Regions from separate parts of the Sporosarcina sp. 179-K 3D1 HS genome, predicted to be linked through region 2. Evidence: riboswitches for the same ligand, from Rfam matches in the RefSeq annotation. Region 2 holds a riboswitch; the other holds the start of a gene.
What was found. Region 2 has a riboswitch for thiamine pyrophosphate ahead of thiC (phosphomethylpyrimidine synthase ThiC). Riboswitches for the same ligand answer to the same signal wherever they lie in the genome.
Positions count from the first base shown of each region.

Region 1: another riboswitch for thiamine pyrophosphate. It lies ahead of AB1K83_RS11025 (3-oxoacyl-ACP reductase); the one in region 2 lies ahead of thiC (phosphomethylpyrimidine synthase ThiC).

Region 1 covers NZ_JBFEGI010000007.1:110,710-118,103, reverse strand. The annotation lists gene AB1K83_RS11050 (N-acetylmuramoyl-L-alanine amidase) at 1-575, opposite strand, end outside; gene AB1K83_RS11045 (rhodanese-like domain-containing protein) at 799-1,095, opposite strand; gene AB1K83_RS11040 (cupin domain-containing protein) at 1,269-1,778, opposite strand; gene fni (type 2 isopentenyl-diphosphate Delta-isomerase) at 1,889-2,920, opposite strand; gene AB1K83_RS11030 (squalene/phytoene synthase family protein) at 2,963-3,781, opposite strand; TPP riboswitch at 3,989-4,087, shown strand; gene AB1K83_RS11025 (3-oxoacyl-ACP reductase) at 4,156-4,917, shown strand; gene AB1K83_RS11020 (MFS transporter) at 5,249-6,658, shown strand; gene AB1K83_RS11015 (amidohydrolase) at 6,655-7,394, shown strand, end outside.
Region 2 covers NZ_JBFEGI010000001.1:58,728-66,121, forward strand. The annotation lists gene AB1K83_RS00265 (TetR/AcrR family transcriptional regulator) at 1-415, opposite strand, end outside; gene AB1K83_RS00270 (DUF421 domain-containing protein) at 520-1,215, opposite strand; partial or broken gene AB1K83_RS00275 (KGG domain-containing protein) at 1,811-2,092, opposite strand; gene AB1K83_RS00280 (DUF420 domain-containing protein) at 2,251-2,802, opposite strand; gene AB1K83_RS00285 (YugN family protein) at 2,926-3,330, opposite strand; gene bluB (5,6-dimethylbenzimidazole synthase) at 3,394-4,044, opposite strand; gene AB1K83_RS00295 (hypothetical protein) at 4,183-4,353, opposite strand; gene thiC (phosphomethylpyrimidine synthase ThiC) at 4,380-6,155, opposite strand; TPP riboswitch at 6,291-6,407, opposite strand; gene AB1K83_RS00305 (RtcB family protein) at 6,473-7,394, opposite strand, start outside.

The DNA of each region.
Region 1 (7,394 bases), on a different contig from region 2:
GTTGGGACTTTCTTTAATAAATACACACCTTTAATTGCCAACGCTTCCCGATCCGTATTCTTTAGGTTTTCCTGGAAGGATGACTGAATGGATTTAGCCAATAGCTCACCATCCGGATGACCCTCGGGATGATAAAACACCTGGGAGCCTCGCCATTTCGATTCCGGAATAGCATTGACGTGGACACTAATGAACATATCCGGTTCTTCGTCGAGCGCAATTTGCTCGCGCAATTTCAAGTCCGCCAATTTGCGTTCCCGCACCGTACCGAACTCCTCGCCCGGCGCATGCTCCGCCAGTGCATCCCCTTCCTTCAAGCGGGTCATGACAACGGTGGACCCTTTCTTCTCCAGCTGCTTCTTTAATTCATGTGCAATTTTCAACGTAATATCTCGCTCCACTACCTCACCAGAAGATGCCCCGCCATCCAATCCCCCATGACCCGGATCAATGACGATTTTCACGCCACCGAGTTCGGCAGGCATGAAAAAACCCCGATCTGAGGCCTTCACACCGTATAACACCAGTCCTAAAGAACTTCCAAAAAGTATACAAATGACAAGCCATCGCTTCATTCCGACACCGCCCTTTTTCCATCACTATACGCGGGAGGCGGGTGGGATATGCCCTGGTGAAGTGCTTAAAACGTTTCGAGGTCCATAGAAAACGTTGTGAGGATCGTATCAAACGTTGCAAAGTTCAAGGATAACGTTGTAAAGAACTTAATTTCAAAAATATACCCCTTACAAATGAACAAAAAACAGGACCTCGCAAATAAAGGTCCCGTACGTTCACCAATTATTCTGTTTCGCCTTTCCAATCCAACATGCCGCCGACCATATTCGTCACGTCATAGCCTTCATCCGCCATGATTTCCTGCGCCCGTCCACTACGACCGCCTGAACGGCAAACGAGGATATACGGCGTAGACTCATCCAACTCCCGCATTTTCAACGGAATGTCTCCCAATGGGATATGTACCGCTCCCGGGATTTTCCCCGCAGCGACTTCATCCGCTTCCCGTACATCAATCAAATGGAGTTGTTCGCCGTTTTCCAAACGCTCTTGCACTTCTGCAGCTGTAATCTCTTTCATTTCGTAAAAGCCTCCCAACATTCAGTCATAGTCCTATCATAGCGAGCCGATCCGGTTTCGTCTATTCCTTTGTATTTCATCCAGATTCAATCTAAAACGGTTTAGGGCTGCCATAAATACGCCCACGATATCTAAATTTACCGCGGACGTTAATTTATGGAGCCCCCTACCGTTCATTCCGCCGCCATAGCGTCCGCTCTCGTTCTATGGACGGTGCCAAATGGATGTTCAGGTGGTGCATAGATGGTATAAAGCCGAAGCGGGATATTCCCAGTATTGATCAGATTATGCCATTTCCCGGCCGGCACCATGATGGCAGAATCGTCATGGACACGCGCTTCAAAATTCAAGTTATCTCTCGTATCTCCCATTCGGACGAGTCCTTGCCCCTCTTCAATGCGCAAAAACTGGTCTACCGAAGGGTGTGTTTCCAGACCGATGTCTTCACCAACTCCGATGCTCATTAACGTCACTTGCAAATGATCTCCCGTCCATATGGCGGTTCGAAATGTATTATTTTGCTTGGCAGCCTCATTAATATTCAAAACAAAGGGTTGTTTTCCATAATCCCGTAGCACTTCATGGCGTGGATTATTCCCCTGAACCGGCAGTGGACCGCTATAGGGGTGAATCGGTACATTCAGATGGCAATGGCACGGACACCAATAGGGAACAAAATAGATCGTCCTCATTCCTTTCTGGATTGGTCGCATCATTATATGCCAATTGGAGAAAGAAGGTACGACTTAAAAGCGGCCCTTCCCCGACTATCCATCCCGGGAAAAGGCCGCTTTTAGTTTCGTACGACAAGTCGCGGAGTCTGTTTTAATGCTTCAATCGACGATACGCCGATGCCGAACATCGCCATCTTGAGTTCCAGTTCACGCGTTTCCAAGACCCGGAGGACGTCTTCCGCGCTTTCAGTCGCTTCTTTCAATAGAGCTCGCCCAAATCCCGCCATGTCGGCGCCGAGTGCAATCGCTTTGGCGGCGTCGAGGCCCGTCCGCAATCCGCCGCTCGCAATGATCGGCTGTTCATCTATAGATTCGCGAACTGACCGGATACTTTCCACCGTTGGGATGCCCCATTCGCTGAACGCTTCGGCCGCCTCCACCTTGACTGGATCTGCGGAGCGGAATTTCTCCACTTGGCTCCACGACGTCCCGCCTGCTCCCGCCACGTCGATGAAGGCCACGCCTGCATCGCACAGCTTCCGCGCCGTCTCTCCGTCAATTCCCCAACCAACTTCTTTAATTCCGACCGGAACGTCCAACACAGCGCATAGTTGCTCAATTTTCCCAAGCAGGCCGGCGAAATTCGTGTTGCCATTCGGCTGGATAACTTCCTGGATACTGTTTAAATGAAGGACGAGCATATCGGCATCCGTCATCTCGATAATCTTCCGGCATTCGTCATTACCGAATTCATAGTTGAGCTGAACCGCGCCCAAATTAGTGATGATCGGGACATTCGGCGCGTATTTCCTCACTTCGAACGAGGCATGATGCGCATCTTTGTCAAGAAGCGCCCTCGTCGATCCGAGCGCCATCACCCAACCCCGCTCTTCCGCAGCTTCCGCCAAATTCCGGTTAATCGTCTCCGCAAAGGCCGTTCCTCCGGTCATGGAGCTAATGAGGAAGGGGGTTCTACACGCATGACCCAAAAAGGAGGTTTCTATGGAAATGTCGGCAAAATCAATTTCCGGAAGCGCATTGTGAATAAAAGCGAGCGATTCAAAGCCCGTGGAAATGTTCTCTCCCATCACGTTTTCATTCAATGAAATTGTGATATGCTCGGATTTTCGCTGCTGAATTGAATCCGTCAACAGTAGACACCTGCCTTATGTTCAAATGGAATGATCTTTCTGTTACTCACTTTGTATTTCTTCTACCGTTTGCTCTACTTCTGCGCGTGTCATTTTTTCTCGCCCTTCTTTCATGGCGTTTAACGTTTTATGAGCCAAGGCAAGGGGGAGACGGCAGAATAACAAAATGCTTTTCTTATGAAGGGACTTCATATATTCATCCGCTTTTGCCAAGTTTTCTTCCGCGTATTCAAATAGTTCCGCGCGCGTCCAGCCATCGGGCACAAAACTGACCCCACGTTCCCCCAAATCCTCTTCCTCATTACGCAAAATATTGACGGCTTGAAGCCCGCGCCCATAACCAATGGCAAGGTCACGGTCGGTTTTTTCATCGGCATAGTGCGCCCAAAGATCCGAAAGCATGACGCCCACAAGTCCTGCGACGTAATATGTATAGTCATCCAAATCTTCACGTGTACGGATGTTCCAGTTGGCCTTTGACCATTTGGCCATGCCCCATGCCATTTCACGGGCAGCGTCCGCGACAATCGGCCGAACATCCATTGGGCAAGCTTGCAGCCACTCTTCCAAACGAATGGTCACGTCAGGCATGATTGATTTTACCGGCTCCAGAATCCGGAAATACTCTTCGTTATTAAAAGGTCGTTCAAATAATTCGCTGACTTGCTGCAAAATTTCATATTTAACGACATTGTCCAAGTCGGCATGATCTTCAATTTCATCAATTGCACGGAATATCAAGTAAGCAGAGGCAACCGAATATTTTAATTCCTTTTGTAAAAAAGTGATCGGGATGTAAAATGTACGGCTCGTCTCTTTTAGTACACGCATGGCGTCTTTTGGAAATGCAATCTCAGCCATAATAAGCTCCTCTCTCCACCCTTAGTTTTTCCCCTACTAACATGGTAACTCAATTCCTGAAAAAAATATAATAAAACAGAAAGTGGTGAAAAAGGCGACAACCCCACAACCTAGCAACCATTCCGAATTATCCCTAAGTTTCCGATTACACGGGCGACTGTCACCATTAACCCAAGTATGGTACACTAACTCCGAAGACAATAGGAAACAGATCACTGGGGGCGCCATTCGGCTGAGAGGAGACAACTCCGACCCTTAGAACCTGATCCGGGTTAAACCGGCGGAGGGAAGTGGCGGATACGTTTATGTAGATGCAGATCACTTCTCCAGTGGTCTCTTTTTTTATGTAAAAATTGAATGGGGAGATGAATGAAATGGAATTGAAAGATCAAGTCGTTTTGGTAACAGGAGCAGGCCGGGGGTTGGGAGCCGAAATTGCAAAGGCATTCGGGCGGGAAGGTGCAAAAGTGGTCGTCAACTATTTTTCCAGTGAAGACAAGGCAAATGCGGTCGCAGCTGAGATTGGGGATAATGCCCTTCCAATCCAAGCGGACGTGCGCAACGCGGAAGATGTGAAGCAATTATTCCAACAGGCAAAAGAACATTTCGGCCAAGCGATTACAACGATCGTCAACAATGCCCTTGTCAACTTTTCATTCAACGGAGACGATCGGAAGCAGTTGGACACGATTGAGTGGAGCGATTTCGCCGGACAATTCGAAGGCAGTGTCAAGGCGACACTCAATACATGGCAAGCAGGCCGAACGGATATGGTGAAAAATAAATTCGGTCGTATTATCAATATCGGAACCAACCTATTCCAACATCCCGTCGTACCGTACCACGACTACAATACGAGCAAGGCCGCCCTTCTGTCGATGACCCGCAATATGGCGAAAGAGCTCGGCCCAAAAGGCATCAACGTCAACATGGTCTCCGGCGGGTTATTATTGAAAACGGACGCCAGTGCGGCCACACCCGATTTTGTGTTTGACATCATTAAGGAGAACACCCCTCTTGGCGAAGTCACCACACCGGCTGAACTAGCAGACGCGGTCCTCTTCTTCGCCTCCCCTTGGAGCCGTTCCGTCACGGGACAGAATTTGATCGTCGATGGCGGCTTGGTGATGAACTGATCCTCTATTATTATGGGTAATTGATGAATTTCACCAAATGGTAACCACCCTGCTTACTTGCCAGTTAGCGGAGGGTGGTTACCCTTTTGTCTTGGTATACAAAGCAAATTTTGCGATAATAGCCGTTGTCCTTTCCTAGCTGACAGCAGGCTCCATAACGTTTCACTTAAACTTCTAAACGCTCCAAACCCAACTTCTCAACGTTTACACCCACCCTCGTAACGTCCACCTTGTATTCCCCATTAAGTTTTGCCTCCAACATTGCGTATCAAAAGTTGCTTTCGTTAGATACTTATGACTGAAATGATTTTAGTTGTAAGGGAGGATTACTATGGAGGCGACAACTTACAAAGGTAACAATAAAATGATCACGGGCATTGTCTTTGGGGTCCTTACATTTTGGCTTTTTGCACAAGCTATGGTGAACGTAGTTCCAGCAGTGCAATCCGATTTGGGTATTTCGCTAGGAACTTTGAACATCGCCATCAGTTTAACCGCGTTATTCTCGGGTATTTTTATTGTGGCAGCGGGCGGCCTTGCGGATCAAGTCGGGCGTAAAAAAATAACATATGTTGGATTGATTTTAAGTATCATCGGCTCTTTATGTTTAGTTTTTACGAACGGTGCGTTTCTACTCATCGTCGGTCGGATTATTCAAGGTCTTTCGGCAGCGTGTATTATGCCGTCAACCATCGCTTTAATGAAAGCCTATTTCGAGGGGGCAGAACGGCAACGTGCCCTTAGTTATTGGTCCATTGGTTCTTGGGGCGGTTCCGGTGTCTGTTCATTCGCGGGTGGTGCCATAGCAACCTATTTAGGGTGGAGATGGATTTTCATCTTCTCCATTGTTTTTGCGCTACTTGCTCTCTGGTTGATGAAAGATGTACCTGAAAGTAAAGGTGAGAAATCGAGAAACAAGTTTGATATCAGCGGCTTGATTGTTTTTATTATTACAATGGTTGCATTAAATATCTTCATCACACAGGGCGCTGACCTAGGTTGGACGAGTGCACTCACATTAACGCTACTGGTCGTAGCAATCATCGGGATTATCATCTTCATCAAAATCGAAAAAGGAAAAGCTGGCGCACTGATCGAATTTGGGTTATTCAAAAATAAGGCGTATACAGGAGCTACCATTTCAAATTTCCTGCTAAATGCGGTTGCTGGAACGCTTGTGGTGGCAAATACGTATGTCCAAGTCGGGAGAGGCTTCACTTCTTTTCAAGCAGGAATCTTATCGCTCGGCTATTTAGTTGCGGTTCTTGGGATGATTCGCGTAGGTGAGAAAATACTGCAAAGAGTGGGAGCAAAAAAACCGATGGTATGGGGGACGATTTTAACCGTAATTGGTGTAGGGGTCATGGGACTCACGTTCTTACCCGGAATCACTTATACGATTATCGTATTTATCGGTTTTGCTTTATTCGGCATCGGCTTGGGAATGTATGCGACACCTTCTACGGATACGGCTGTTGCGAATGCGCCCGATGATAAAATTGGTGCAGCATCCGGAATATATAAGATGGCGAGCTCGCTGGGCGGTGCATTCGGTGTAGCTATTTCCGCGACAGTCTACGCTTCCATATCCGCGGTGAGCAATGTCTCGTTGGCTGCATCCGCGGGGATTGCTGCAAACGTTATTTTCGCCGTCGTTGCATTACTCTCTATCATCATTCTTATTCCAAATAACACAGGACTAAAAGAAAATATCGTGGACGAAAGGGCGATGAAAGGATGAAGAACCAACTCATGAAAATGCTTGACGAGCGAAAAGAAGAAATGATTCAAATCCGCCGTCATTTGCATGAAAATCCGGAGTTATCCTTTAAAGAGGAAAAGACAGCGCAATATATTATCGATTTTTACAAAGGGAAAGACGTTGACATTCAAACGAATGTTGGAAATGGATATGGTATCATCGTGACTATCAAAGGCGGGAAACCTGGTAAAACGATTGGTCTGCGTGCGGATTTTGACGCATTGCCCATCCATGAGGAAGCCGATGTACCCTTCAAATCGAAAAATGAAGGAGTGATGCATGCTTGCGGGCATGATGGGCATACAGCCTATTTACTCATTCTTGCGGATTGCTTGATTCAATTAAAAGCAGAGTTATCAGGGACCTATAAAATCATCCATCAGCATGCGGAGGAAGTACCGCCCGGTGGAGCAAAAAGTATTGTTGAATCCGGCCTCCTGGATGACTTGGATGCGGTATACGGGATTCATCTATTCCCAACGAATCCGGCCGGCGACGTCGGTTACCGCAGCGGCTATGCAATGGCAGGCCGCACCTACTTCAAATTGACGATACAAGGTGTCGGCGGTCATGGATCATCCCCTCATTTAGCGAATGATGCCATCGTAGCGGGTGCATATTTCGTAACGGCCGTTCAAACCGTAATCAGTCGTCGATTGAACCCATTTGACATGGGAGTGATCACCATCGGATCATTCGACGGCAAAGGTCAATT
Region 2 (7,394 bases):
TGCCGAGAAATGCCCGTCTCGCCTCCGTTTCCAAAGATGCGGTTTCTTGATACATGAGCACCACATAATCGGATACTTGATCGACAATTTCATAAAGCGCGGTAACCGAACGCGAAATTACGTGGAAGGGATCGGGATCTTCCACCGATGCGTCATAGAGCGCCTCCTCAATCAATGAATGAATATGACAGCAAACAAGATAGAGGATATCTTGTTTCGTTTTCACATATTGGAACATCGTCCCGACACTCATCCCCGCCCCATCCGCGATTTCTTTCGTTGTTGTCGCATGATAACCCTTTTCGGAAAAGATTTTGACGGCAACGTTAATGATTTCATTTCTTCTTTTTTCCACTAACTGGGGATCCTTCACAGAAGTCTCCACCTGATAGTAGAAATTCTTGTTTCCATTCACTTTACTACCTCTTCGTGTTGTATAAATTTCCGACTAACTAGTCAGTTCAGAGAAAGAATACGCTATATCTACCGGGTTGTCAACCAAATTTATGCAGGCATAGATCAATCGATGTTTATGGCTTGATCATACGTCCGGATGAAAAATCCTTCCGTGGACGACCATTCGCAATAATGGATAGTACGAATTTCCCGGTGGCCAAGCTTCTCCAATTGATCCCGGAGCCAATCTTCCGTCTTCCCGATAAACTCCAATACTTCGGGTTTCACTTGCCCTTCGTCGACCAAAAGTACGGTTGGTTCCTCCTCCTCTTTCTCCAGCTGAAGATCTTGGATGGTCACGGGTTGATAAGCGGCATATTGATTAATGGAAATATCTCCGCCCGGCTCGATATACAAATCACGGACTTGGCGCAAAGAAAAGATACCTTGCTGCCGAAGCATCGTCCGCAGCTGTTCCATTTCCATTTGGTTTTTATCCATTAATTTTTTGTTCAATTTGCCGTCTGCAATGAGTTTATCGGGTGAACCTTTGATCCACATCCGCAACAAATTCGAGCGGACAACAATTTTTTCGACAAGATAGATCGCAACTGCCCATACGACGAGAGAGAATAAAAACATTTGAATGGTGATTTTTGAATCATATAGTGTTTCTTCTAGTATTCCCCCGAATATGAGAAGATAGATGATGTCGTAAGGAGTCATTTCAGCAAGATGTTTCTTTCCCAACATTCGGAGCACAATGATAAAAGCCACCAATCCGATAATCAATTTCGCCCCATTTGTGAGATATTCCAAATCCCATACCTCCTCTACGTAGATAGTATCTATCTCTGATTTACCCCGATTCATAACTCATCAATCTGGCAAAAGATTGTAAGAGTGTTCTATGTGAAGCATTGTTTATGGGAGAAGGTCGGAAGGTAGACGAAGCAGTCGGAATTGCATAGGAACGGCGAGAGCTAGTAGTATTGCGTGAGAAGTATGATCGCTGGAAGTAGAGTTTAAGCGGTTCTCTGGAAATATGAACGCGTGGCGGAAGTTATGGGCGGTTGTTGGAAGTTATGATCGCGTGCAAGAAAGTATGAGCGTATGTGAGAAGTTATGATCGCGTGGCAATAGATATGAGCGCTTAGCGGAAGTTATGATCGTTTCTTGAGAGTTATGATCGCTTGCGAAGAAGTATAATCGCTTGAACAAAATTACGAGCGAAGCGTTGGAAAAAAAACAGGTTCCCATTTCACTACAAACCAAAAATAGCTGAAAGCGACGCTGATCCGCTTTCAGCTATTTCCTTTTGTGATTGGTTATCGATGGATTGTACGCTACCCGTTATCATAGTAGCATTGTCCGCCTTTGCGGCCCGCTATTTATTGCTACATTAGCGGTTGTTGTCATTATCGCTTTGGCGAGCACGGGCTTCTCCGCCTTTACGGCCAATCTCTTCGTAGAAATCACGGTCATGGTTTCTTGCTGTCGCTTCTCCGCCTTTGCGGCCGATTTCTTCATAGAACTCCTGGCCATGTTTCTCGGAAGTGGCTTCTCCTCCTTTGCGGCCGATCTCTTCATAGAAAGAACGATCATGATTTCTTGCTGTCGCTTCTCCACCTTTACGACCTGCTTCTTCTAGTGACATTTTCCCACGGTTTTGTTTGTCATTGTTATTTCGTGCCATACTATGAATCTCTCCTTTGTTTGTTATTTTGTATTACACTCTCTATTTATCCCGGAATGCCTGAGTTAAACACCATTTGTCAATTCGTAACACTTGTAACAATCATATTATTTTTGTAAAAGAAAAAATCAGCCACGCTAAAGCGGCTGATTTTGACGTCAATAATATGGGGATATCATAATATACACGAGCACACCGGTGAAACTGACATACAACCAAAGCGGCATCGTCCAACGTGCAATTTTCCTGTGTCGTTCATGTTCCTGGTTCCAAGCGCGAGCGACACTCGTCAAGGCCAATGGTACGATTGCTGCGGCCAATAAGATGTGGGTAATTAACACAAAATAATAGATGGCTGCCAATATCCCTTCTCCGCCATAAGGAGTAGAAGAGGCTAAATAATGGAACGCGACATACGTGACAAGAAAAAGAGTGGTCGTCCCAAATGCGGCGTAAATAAAACGGCGATGAACCGTAATATTCCGTTTTTTGATCGCAATCAATGCGGCAACGAGGAATAAAAAAGTGAAACTATTAAAAATGGCGTTCAGTAACGGTAAAATGGTGACATCGAACGCATCAAAGTCTTCAACGCCAGGCATGCCGGACAGCACACCGATGGCACCGATCAATAGGATCGAGACCGTGACGATGAACGGTTTATAATTCCGTTTCTTGAACGGTTTTTCATTTAAGTTGGAATTGATCATCAATTTACACTCCTTCTACTCAGTCCATCCACAAGTTTATCATATCCGGACGAAGGAAAAGATGTATAAATTTCAACTTTTTTCAGAACTCGAACACCTACCGTCGTACGAGACGTCCGCCATTCATAGATAATTGGATAGCTGCTCAACGGCTTGTTCGCCGATTTCCGCCCATTTCGTTTTATCATGAATTTGGCCATCGGGATCGACCGGCTCTTGGAATTGATTGAATGTGGCGGTCAGCAAAGAGCTTTCATCATGGTCTAAACCGACATTGACGACATGCTTAATGAGATAAGGCGTTTGAAAAGCGATCGTGGCCGCATGATCATCGAGTCGGCCTTCCTCTACGGCAAACGGAATCCGCAAATAAATCGTTTCGCCTTCTTCGCGATTCAATACGGAGTCAAAACTACCTTTTTCAAAATCCCAATTGCCACCGAGCTCATAGCCATCCTTACTGAATAATTCCTGGATGTCTCCATAACGTGCCCTTTTGCCTTCTAAACTGGTTTGCAGTTTCAACATATTTCATCCGCTCCTTTCTAAATACTCCTCTTACATTATTCACCATTCGCGGATGAAACATACTTAGGCTTTTTGCGTATTTCCCCACCGGTTGTCGAAAAGCAGGTGGTCCAATGACTCCCGACTTCTCCAGTTCGCCAACTCGAGGATCGGCCTTTCCGGATAATCCTCGGTGTATCCGATGGACAGCAACGCAACGGGATCGATATGGGGCGGGATGTCCAAAATGTCCCGGATATCATTTTTCTTATAAAAACTGACCCATCCCAAGGCCAACCCTTCCGCACATGCAGCTAACCACATATTCTGTATGGCGCAAGCAGTGGAAAGAATATCCGTTTCCGGAATTGAGTTCCTTCCCAACACATGCGAACCACCTCTTGTCGGGTCGCAAGTTACACAAATAGTGAGCGGCGCTTCTTTTAGTCCCTCCACTTTGAGTCCGAGAAATTTTGTTTCTTTTTCCCCTTCATAATGAATGGCCAGTGCACGTCTTTCTTTGTCGGCTGCCCAAGCCAACTTCTCTTTGACCGCCGGATCATCAATCAAAATGAAGTTCCACGGCTGCATGAATCCGACAGAAGGCGCATGGTGCGCCGCATTAAGAATACGGTGGATTTTTTCTTCCGGAACCGGTGTCGGCAAAAAAGTCCGGATATCCCTTCTCTGGTAAATGGCCTTATAAACGGCTTCTCTCTCTTCATTGGAAAACATGGAATTCCCCCTTTTCAACACTCCTCATTATACCAATAAGCGATGCGCAGAGATAATGAATTCAAGCCCACCTGTTTCCTTATATCCTATAATATAAAAAATCTGCCAGCTATTTATGACTGGCAGATTCGAAAATGATTAATAATGTAAGCTTTCCATATGCTTGCATTTAGTGCAAACCCGATGGGCGCTTTCTTCTATATAAATGTGCACACAGTTTTTCTGGACAACTTTCAATTGCTGTTTCAATAAATACAGCTGTTGTTTCCCCTCAGCAATTTCATGGATCAGTCGGTCCGCGTCCATCATGAAACCCCCTCCTCTATAATGGAAATTCAACGATAAATGGAACCGCCCGCTTCTTGGAATTCCTTCGCCTTTTCCTGAAGTCCTTGCTCGATCGCCAATTTTTCTTCCAAACTGTTCTCATCTGCAAATTTCCGGATGTCATGGGAAATCCGCATACTACAGAATTTCGGACCGCACATGGAACAGAAATGAGCGACTTTCGCACCTTCGGCAGGAAGCGTTTCGTCGTGATATTCCATGGCACGCTCCGGATCGAGGCTTAGATTGAATTGGTCTCTCCAGCGGAACTCAAAGCGCGCTTTCGACAAGGCATCATCCCGTTTCTGTGCGTTTGGATGTCCCTTCGCCAGATCTGCAGCGTGAGCCGCTATCTTATAGGCGATGACCCCTTCACGGACATCGTCTTTATTCGGCAAGCCGAGATGTTCTTTCGGTGTGACATAGCACAGCATTGCGGTGCCGAACCAGCCAATCATCGCCGCCCCGATGGCCGAGGTAATGTGGTCGTAGGCAGGTGCAATATCTGTAGTCAGAGGCCCTAATGTATAGAAAGGCGCTTCCTGACAAATTTCCATTTGCTTATCGACGTTTTCTTTAATCAAGTGCATCGGGACATGCCCTGGACCTTCAATAATCACTTGCACATCGTGCTTCCATGCAATTTTCGTCAATTCTCCAAGCGTTTCCAGCTCAGCAAATTGCGCTTCGTCATTCGCATCGGCAATGGAGCCCGGACGCAAGCCGTCCCCCAAGGAGAAGGACACGTCATACGTTTTCATAATTTCGCAAATCTCTTCGAAATGGGTATACAAGAAGCTTTCTTGATGATGAATCATGCACCATTGCGCCATGATCGAACCGCCCCTGGATACGATTCCCGTCATTCGGTTGACCGTCAACGGGATATAGCGCAGCAACACACCTGCGTGGATCGTGAAATAATCGACTCCTTGTTCTGCTTGTTCAATCAAGGTGTCGCGAAACACTTCCCATGACAGGTCTTCCACTTTTCCATTGACCTTCTCCAATGCCTGGTAGATCGGGACCGTACCCACCGGCACCGGTGAATTGCGGATGATCCATTCCCGTGTCGTATGGATGTTTTTTCCCGTGGACAAGTCCATGATCGTGTCGGCACCCCACCGAGTCGCCCATGTCATCTTCTCGACTTCTTCTCCGATCGAGGAAGAAACCGCCGAGTTACCAATATTCGCATTAATTTTTACATGGAAATTCCGGCCGATGATCATCGGTTCTGCCTCAGGATGGTTAATGTTGGACGGGATGATTGCCCGTCCCCGCGCCACTTCACTGCGGACAAACTCCGGGTCCAGCCCTTCCCGAATGGCAATGAACTCCATCTCCGGCGTGATGATCCCTTTTCGGGCGTAGTGCATCTGTGTCACATTTTTTCCTTTTTTCGCACGCAACGGTTTCCGTTTCAGAAGGGGGAACTGTTCATCCTCTTTCACTTTCACAGCTATATAGCCGTTGTCCTCTGGCTTTACTTCACGCCCTTCATATTCCTCAACATCACCACGTTCCAAAATCCAGCTTTTCCGAATTTCCGGTAGCCCTTTTCGGATGTCCACTTCATAGCCCGGTTCGGTATACTTCCCGCTTGTGTCATACACACGGAACGGTTCATTCGGAAATTCACCGTCTTCCGTGATGGTCGGCGATAGCTCAATCTCCCGCATCGGTACCCGGATATCGTCCTGTCTCCCTTGGATATACACCTTTTTGCTCGCCGGAAAACAGGAATGGATGTGAATCGGTGTTTCTTCTGCCGCTTTACTCATTGGTCATCGTCCCCTCATCATTTTTTCGGGTGCACCAATGACTCTTGCCATGAGGGAAAGGCGTGCATGAACGCAAAGAGACCGGATCCAATTTGAATCGGACCCGGTCTCCAAAACATACGTCATGTATGCTTTATTAATAAATCGAAACTTCCCCACGCTGGTACGAGCCAGATCAGGTCCAAAGAGTTAGGAAAACTTCAACGCTTTTCCCTCTCAGTCCGGACTCACCGGACACCCCTAGTTCAACACTATGAAATTGTTCGAACAACTCCAGTTTAGCGAAGAATCGGAAAAAGTCAACAACGACTTTGGAATCAATCCTTGTACGGATCGAACTCGTTGGCTCCCGCCATACAGACGCCTATCGGCTTCAACACATGCCTTATATCAATCGTATCTTCATGAGCATCGAGTACGGTTTGCAGTCTCCGGTAGACAAACGGGCTCTCATCGGTGCCGCCACCACGGAGTTCGACGCCAAACCGTTTCACCGCTTTGTCCATCATGTCCTGGGAAATCTGCCCGCCCGTCCGGGTCCGCTTTTTCCAATTCATCTTTCCGGCCGCTTGCGTCCGGCTCATGATCCGACCCGCTCCGTGGACAGTGCTATAGAAGGCGTTTTTATTTTCTGCATTGTCCTTGCCTTGCACAATGACGGAAATGTCCCCCATGCTGCCTCCGATAAATCCAAGTTGTCCCGGTGCGGAAGGCGTCGCCCCTTTCCGGACCACGATGCGCTCTTTGCCGTCATGGATTTCTTTCCATGCGAAATTATGATGGTTATGCACCTCGAACTCGGAGGCTGCTCCGAGGATGGACAGCACTTCATCCATCACATAGTCGCGACCGGCATACGCATATTTCCCGGCAAGTGTCATCGCCCGGTAATACAAATCACCCAATTCACTATCCAGATCGATCAATGTCGGTGCCTGCTCCATGCTTTCACCAGGTGCCCGGTCCGAAAATGCCCGCCCGTTCGCCAAATTTAGAAAGCCGCTTGCGGTCTTATGGCCAAAGCCGCGGCTGCCGAAATGGTTGGCGACCCATACGTCACCGGTCTCCTCTTCAATGAGGATATCGACGAAATGATTGCCGGCTCCCACGGTCCCGAGCTGGTCGACTGCCAGTTTTTTCAACTTGTCGTGCTCCTGCTGGCCAATTTGGCGGAAGACATTCCAATCCGGGTCATCAAACAGTTCATGGTCGACCCGCTCCTTATTCTTCCGGCCGATG